Linked DNA regions of Sinorhizobium fredii USDA 257. The protein of the gene in region 1 interacts with the protein of each later gene in a pairwise test. Links are inferred from orthologs where the notes say so. Each region holds a gene or a part of one and is shown on either strand. Other genes may lie near its edges.

Region 1 (3,275 bases):
AGCACGACGATATCCGCCGGCGTCCGCGTCAGACGGATCGACCGTATCAAGGCGCGCGCGCCGAGCGCATAGTCGGCATTGGTGACGAGCGTCACGAAGGCGTGCTGTGCGGCGGCCGGGGCAGAGGGCATGGGGCCGTCCGGATGGGGCGTCGCAGCGCTCATGAGACGGATTTCAGCCGCTTGCCCTCCGGATCGTGGTTGATCAGGGGAGCGATGTCCTTCGTCCAGGCGGAAACGGCTGGCACGCGCGAACGGTCGACGCGATAGGCGAATTTCTTCGCCACGTCGACGATCTCCGAAAGCAAGCCGTCTTGGAGCCGAATCGGATCAAGCCCGAGGCCCAGGAACTTCTCGTTTTGCACGACGAGATCGTTTTCGGCCGCTTCCTTGCGCGGGTTGGGCAGCCAGGCGATTTCGGAGCCGCTGATGCTGGAAATCATCTCGGCCAGGTCGCGGACGCGGTGCGTCTCGGTCATCTGGTTGAAAATCTCGACGCGGCTGCCGCGCGCCGGGGGATTTTCAAGGGCGAGCTCGATGCAGCGGACCGAATCCTGGATGTGAATGAAGGCGCGGGTCTGGCCGCCGCTGCCGTGAACTGTCAGCGGATAGCCGATCGCCGCCTGGATCAGGAAGCGGTTGAGGACCGTGCCGTAATCGCCGTCGTAATCGAAGCGGTTGATGAGCTGCGCATGCCGCCGCGTCTGCTCCGTATGCGTGCCCCAGACGATGCCCTGGTGTAGATCCGTGATACGAAGCCCGTCATTCTTCGCGTAGAACTGGAAGAGCAGCTGATCGAGGCACTTGGTCATGTGGTAGATCGACCCCGGATTGGACGGGTAGAGGATCTCCTGGCTGACCGTCTCGCCGGCCATCGTCTCGATCCCGACCGGCAGATAGCCCTCCGGAATGGCAGCGCCGATCGTCGAATAGCCATAGACGCCCATGGTGCCGAGATGCACGAGATGGGCGTCGAGGTCGAGCTCGACCAGCGCATTCAAGAGGTTGTGGGTGGCGTTGACGTTGTTGTTGACCGTGTAGTTCTTGTGGCGGTCGCTCTTCATCGAATAGGGCGCAGCGCGCTGCTCGGCAAAGTGCACGATCGCGTCGGGGCGATGTTCGGCAAGCCACTTCTTCAGAAGTTCGTAATCGCGGGCGAGGTCGATCAGGTTGAAATGGATGCGCCGGCCGGTCTCCGCATGCCAGATGCGGGTGCGCTCCTGGATGGAGTCCATCGGCGTCAAGGATTGCACGCCGAGCTCGGTGTCGATCCAGCGGCGAGAGAGATTGTCGAGAATGTGGACGTCATGGCCCGCGTCGGACAAATGCAACGCGGTGGGCCAGCCGACAAAACCGTCGCCGCCGAGGATTGCGATCTTCATGCGCGATTCTCCTGATCGGGAAGAGGACAGGGCACCTGATAGGATAGGATTGTGACAAAGCTGCAATGCTTGCAAATGTCTTTTCGTTCCTGCACAGGAAAAGCAAAGATCCTCCCGGAGAATGCCATGTCACTGATTTCACTTGCCGGCGAGCTGACCGAGACGGGCCACCGTTTGATCCAGCGGGTCTATTACGAGGACACCGATTTCTCCGGCGTCGTCTACCACGCCCGCTACCTGCATTTCATGGAACGGGCGCGGACCGACTATCTTCGGTTGCTCGGCGTGGAACAGGCGTCACTCGCCGTCGAGGGCGATGCGGAAGGCTTGGTCTTCGTCGTTCACCGGATGGAGATCGATTTCAAGTCGCCGGCGCGCATGGACGACATCCTGTCGATCGAGACGACCACCGAGAAGGCCGGCGGCGCCAAAATGGTGCTGCAGCAGGAGATCCGCCGCGCCGGCGCGCTGTTGATCGCGGCCAAGGTGATCATCGCGGTGATCAACGGCCAGGGCCGCCCGCGCCGGTTGCCGGAGGCGCTGGCGGCGAAGTTCCTGGCGGCGCAAGGAGCCGCTGCCTGAGTTGCCCTAGCTGATTGTCGAATTCAGCATTTTCTTCGTCAGCGACTGCTTGATCTCGCCGATCTCGCGCCAGGGATCGGTGCCGGCCTCGATGCGCTCGATGATGTCGGCGATGTGGAAGGTATTGGCGGCGTCGAGGGCTTCGAGCTCGTCCCAGCTGACCGGAGTGGCGACGGGTCCGCCTGCGCGGGCGCGGGTGGAGTAGGGGGCGATCGCGGTGGCGCCGCGGTCGTTCCTCAGCCAGTCGATGAAGATCCGCCCCTTGCGCTTTGCCTTGGACATGGTGGCGACGAAATGCTCGGGGTCGCGCTCGGCGAAAGTCTGCGCAAGCCTCTTGGCGAAGCCCTTCGCCTCGTCCCATTCGGCGTGCGGACGAAGCGGCACGATGACGTGGACGCCCTTGCCGCCGGTCACCATGGCAACCGTCTTGAGGCCGATCTCGGCAAGTTCGTCGCGGAGCGTGGTGGCGGCTGCCTTCACTGTGGCGAAGTCGACGCTCGGATCGGGATCGAGGTCGAAGACCAGGCGATCAGGTTTTTCCAGGCGGTCGATCGTTGCACCCCAGATGTGAAACTCGAGCGTGCCCATCTGCACGGCGGCGACGAGACCCTTGGCGTCGTGGACATACATGTAGTTTTCGGTCTCGCCCGATGATTCCGTGATCGGCACTTCCCGGATCGCCTCCGGGAAACCCTCGTTTGCATGCTTCTGGAAGAAACATTGCCGCTGCCCGCCCTGGGGGCAACGCACCAGCGAAACGGGATGGTCTGCGGCGAAGGGCAGCATCCGCTCCGCGACGACGGCATAGTAGCGGGCGAGATCGATCTTGGTGATGCCCTGACCCTCGAAAAGGATCCGGTCGGGGTGCGAGATGTGGACGCCGAGGATATCGGCATCGCCCTTGGTGGGCGACGCCGTACGGGTCTTGGCTGAGGATTTGCCCTTCGCGGCCCCCGGCTCGGCGTCTGTCGGTTTCGCTGTTTCCAGTTTCACGGTCTTGGCCTCCCTGTCCTCGCGCAATCCCTCGAACGAGCCGTGGCGGATATGTCCGTCAGCGGTGAACTCTGCGAAGTCCACCTCAGCGACGAGGTCGGGCTTCAGCCAGACGGCATCTCGGCTCCTTTCGCGCGGCACTTGATCGAAGGGCGATGTCGGACGTTGGCGCTTCGCAAAGGCCGCGGCAAGCTCCTCCATCACCTTTTCGCCGAAGCCGGTGCCGACGCCGCCCCGATAGATCAGCTTGCCGCCCTCGAAGGTGCCGAGAAGAAGCGAGGCGAAGGCGCGCCCTTTCTTGGTCGAGGGGGTGTAGCCG
Region 2 (3,195 bases), 4.5 Mb from region 1 along the record:
GCCAATGATGTGACGACTCTCTATGAGATCGGTTCGGGCAAGGTGCTGACCGGTCTCGCCCGACGGATCGACAAGAACGTCAACGGCATTGCCGTCAATACCCCTGCCGATATCGACGCGGCGCTTGCCGCCCTTCTGGCCTGAACGCCCCAATCAAGCGCCCATTATTAAGGGAGAAATCCATGTTCGATCTTTCCGGCCGCAAGGCTCTCGTCACCGGCGCATCCGGCGGCATCGGCGAGGAAATCGCCCGCATGCTGCACGCCCAGGGGGCCATTGTCGGCCTCCACGGCACCCGCGTCGAGAAGCTCGAGGCACTTGCCAATACACTTGGCGAGCGCGTCCAGATCTTCCCGGCAAATCTTTCCGATCGTGCCGAAGTCAAGGCGCTCGGCGAGAAGGCGGAGACCGAACTCGGCGGCGTGGACATCCTCGTCAACAACGCCGGCATCACCAAGGACGGCCTTTTCGTCCGGATGAGCGACGATGACTGGGACAATGTCCTGGAGGTCAACCTAACGGCCGTCTTCCGGCTGACCCGTGAGCTGACGCATCCGATGATGCGCCGGCGCTTCGGCCGCATCGTCAACATCACCTCCGTCGTCGGCGTGACCGGCAATCCGGGCCAGGCCAACTACTGCGCGTCGAAGGCTGGCATGATCGGTTTCTCCAAGTCGCTCGCCCAGGAAATCGCCACCCGCAACGTCACCGTCAACTGCGTTGCCCCAGGCTTCATCGAAAGTGCGATGACGGGAAAGCTCAACGAGAAGCAGAAGGAAGGCATCATGGCGGCGATCCCGATGCGCCGGATGGGAAGCGGTGCCGAAGTCGCCTCCGCCGTCGCGTATCTCGCTTCCAGCGAAGCGGGATACGTCACCGGACAGACCATTCACGTCAATGGCGGCATGGCGATGATCTGACCTGCGGTTTTCGGCGGCCGGGTGATGCAACCCGCGACCTGCCGCCGGACGCTCGCGCAACGCCTTTGCGCGTGGATGCCAAATGCCTGAAATTCAATGTTGAGCAAGCGAATGTCGGGCATTTTCGGACTTTGCGGCAGACTTAAACCGTGTTAATCGGGCCATGACTGTGCGCAGTCGACCGGTCCGGCCAGGTGGTCCGGCAGCCTCTGCTGCCACGGGTTTCCGCGGTTTTCGGTTGAATGGATTGCTCGGTGGGCCATCTTGGTCTATCAGGCGTGAATGAGTACCGGCGCCAAAAATGGCGCCGCAGAGAAAACGAAGGTCGAGGAACTCCGACATGAGCGATATCGCAGAACGCGTGAAGAAAATTGTTATTGATCATCTTGGCGTCGATGCCGAAAAAGTGAGCGAAGGCGCAAGCTTCATCGATGACCTCGGCGCGGACTCGCTCGACACGGTCGAACTGGTCATGGCTTTCGAAGAGGAATTCGGCGTCGAGATCCCGGACGACGCGGCGGATTCGATCCTGACCGTCGGCGACGCCGTCAAGTTCATCGAGAAGGCCCAGGCCTAATCGTTGCTGCGGCCTCGAGGCCGCCGGCGGGCCGCAACTCGCGGCCCGTACAGCCCGGGGGATGTGGGCTGGCCCGCCTTAATTGCGGGTCGCGATCAGCAAAGCGCTCCCGCCTTTCCCTCTGATCGTCAAAGCTGCAAGGGATGCAGGGATCGGGCTCGTCGCATGCGTTCCGGTTCGGCTCCGGAATGGAACAATCAGGGTGGGTCACGGGCATGAGACGTGTCGTTATCACCGGTACCGGCATGGTATCTCCTTTGGGTTGCGGAACCGAGGTTAGCTGGTCGCGTCTTGTTGCCGGCGGCAACGCGGCGCGCCGGGTTACCGAGTTCGAGGTCGAGGACCTACCCGCCAAGATCGCCTGCCGCATCCCCTTCGGCGACGGTTCCGACGGTACATTCAATGCCGACGACTGGATGGAGCCCAAGGAGCAGCGCAAGGTCGACCCCTTCATCGTCTATGCGATGGCGGCCGCCGACATGGCGCTGGCGGACGCCGGCTGGAAGCCGGAAAGCGACGAGGACCAGATTGCAACCGGCGTGCTGATCGGCTCCGGCATCGGCGGCCTGGAAGGGATCGTCGAGGGCGGCTATACGCTCCGCGACAAGGGCCCGCGCCGGCTTTCGCCCTTCTTCATCCCCGGTCGCCTGATCAATCTTGCCTCAGGCCAGGTTTCGATCCGGCACAAGTTGCGCGGTCCGAACCACTCGGTCGTCACGGCCTGTTCGACCGGCGCGCACGCGATCGGCGACGCAAGCCGCCTGATCGCGCTCGGTGACGCCGACGTGATGGTGGCGGGCGGAACCGAATCGCCGATCTGCCGTATCTCGCTGGCGGGCTTTGCCGCCTGCAAGGCACTCTCGACGCAGCACAATGACAATCCGGAAAAGGCATCGCGTCCCTATGACGCCGATCGCGACGGCTTCGTCATGGGCGAGGGGGCCGGCATCGTCATTCTCGAGGAGCTCGAGCACGCAAAGGCGCGCGGCGCCAAGATCTACGCCGAAGTGGTCGGCTACGGCCTTTCCGGAGACGCCTTCCACATCACCGCTCCATCGGAGGATGGTGACGGCGCCTATCGTTGCATGCAGATGGCGCTGAAGCGCGCTGGCCTGACGGCTGCCGACGTCGACTACATCAACGCGCACGGTACATCCACCATGGCCGATACGATCGAGCTCGGTGCGGTCGAGCGACTGGTCGGCGACAGCGCCTCGAAGATCTCGATGTCTTCGACGAAATCGGCGATCGGTCATCTGCTCGGGGCCGCCGGCGCGGTCGAGGCGATTTTTTCGGCACTGGCAATTCGCGACAACGTCGCTCCGCCGACGCTCAATCTCGACAATCCGTCGGTCGAGTCGAAGATCGACCTGGTGCCGCACGTTGCCCGCAAGCGCGAAATCAACGTCGCCCTGTCGAATTCCTTCGGTTTCGGCGGCACCAATGCATCGCTGGTGCTCTGCCGCTACAAGGGCGACTGATACCGTGGGAGTGGCTCCGGCAGCGTGAGCGGAAAAGCCGGTCGCGCTTTCCATTAGCGCGTCGGAGCTTGATCCCGTTTTTTGCCGCAATGCTCGCTACAAGCTGTCGGCGGGAGATGCCGTGTGGGCGTCGCCCCGATTGGCTATGTTCGCGCAAGGCACATCTGACAATTGTAGAACACCTATTGCTCTGACACATTTGTGCACGTTTACGCTC

Evidence for each region.
Region 2: the proteins of ybgC (region 1) and USDA257_RS04225 interact in binary tests that used the Escherichia coli proteins (3 or more experiments, as listed by UniProt). The link is inferred for Sinorhizobium fredii USDA 257 from one-to-one orthologs.

The regions. Positions count from the first base shown.
Region 1 is NC_018000.1:5,400,429-5,403,703, reverse strand. What follows is about bases 278-3,235. They hold ybgC (tol-pal system-associated acyl-CoA thioesterase), read left to right. Parts: upstream 278-1,507; coding sequence 1,508-1,963; downstream 1,964-3,235. Other genes in these bases: ligD (DNA ligase D), read right to left, coding at 1,970-3,235; USDA257_RS25395 (NAD-dependent epimerase/dehydratase family protein), read right to left, coding at 278-1,381. In the rest of the region: USDA257_RS25400 (glycosyltransferase), read right to left, coding at 1-164; more of USDA257_RS25395, read right to left, coding at 161-277; more of ligD, read right to left, coding at 3,236-3,275.
Region 2 is NC_018000.1:905,328-908,522, forward strand. What follows is about bases 1-2,878. They hold USDA257_RS04225 (acyl carrier protein), read left to right. Parts: upstream 1-1,260; coding sequence 1,261-1,497; downstream 1,498-2,878. Other genes in these bases: fabD (ACP S-malonyltransferase), read left to right, coding at 1-144; fabG (3-oxoacyl-[acyl-carrier-protein] reductase), read left to right, coding at 183-920; fabF (beta-ketoacyl-ACP synthase II), read left to right, coding at 1,713-2,878. In the rest of the region: more of fabF, read left to right, coding at 2,879-2,978. UniProt on the Escherichia coli protein: Carrier of the growing fatty acid chain in fatty acid biosynthesis.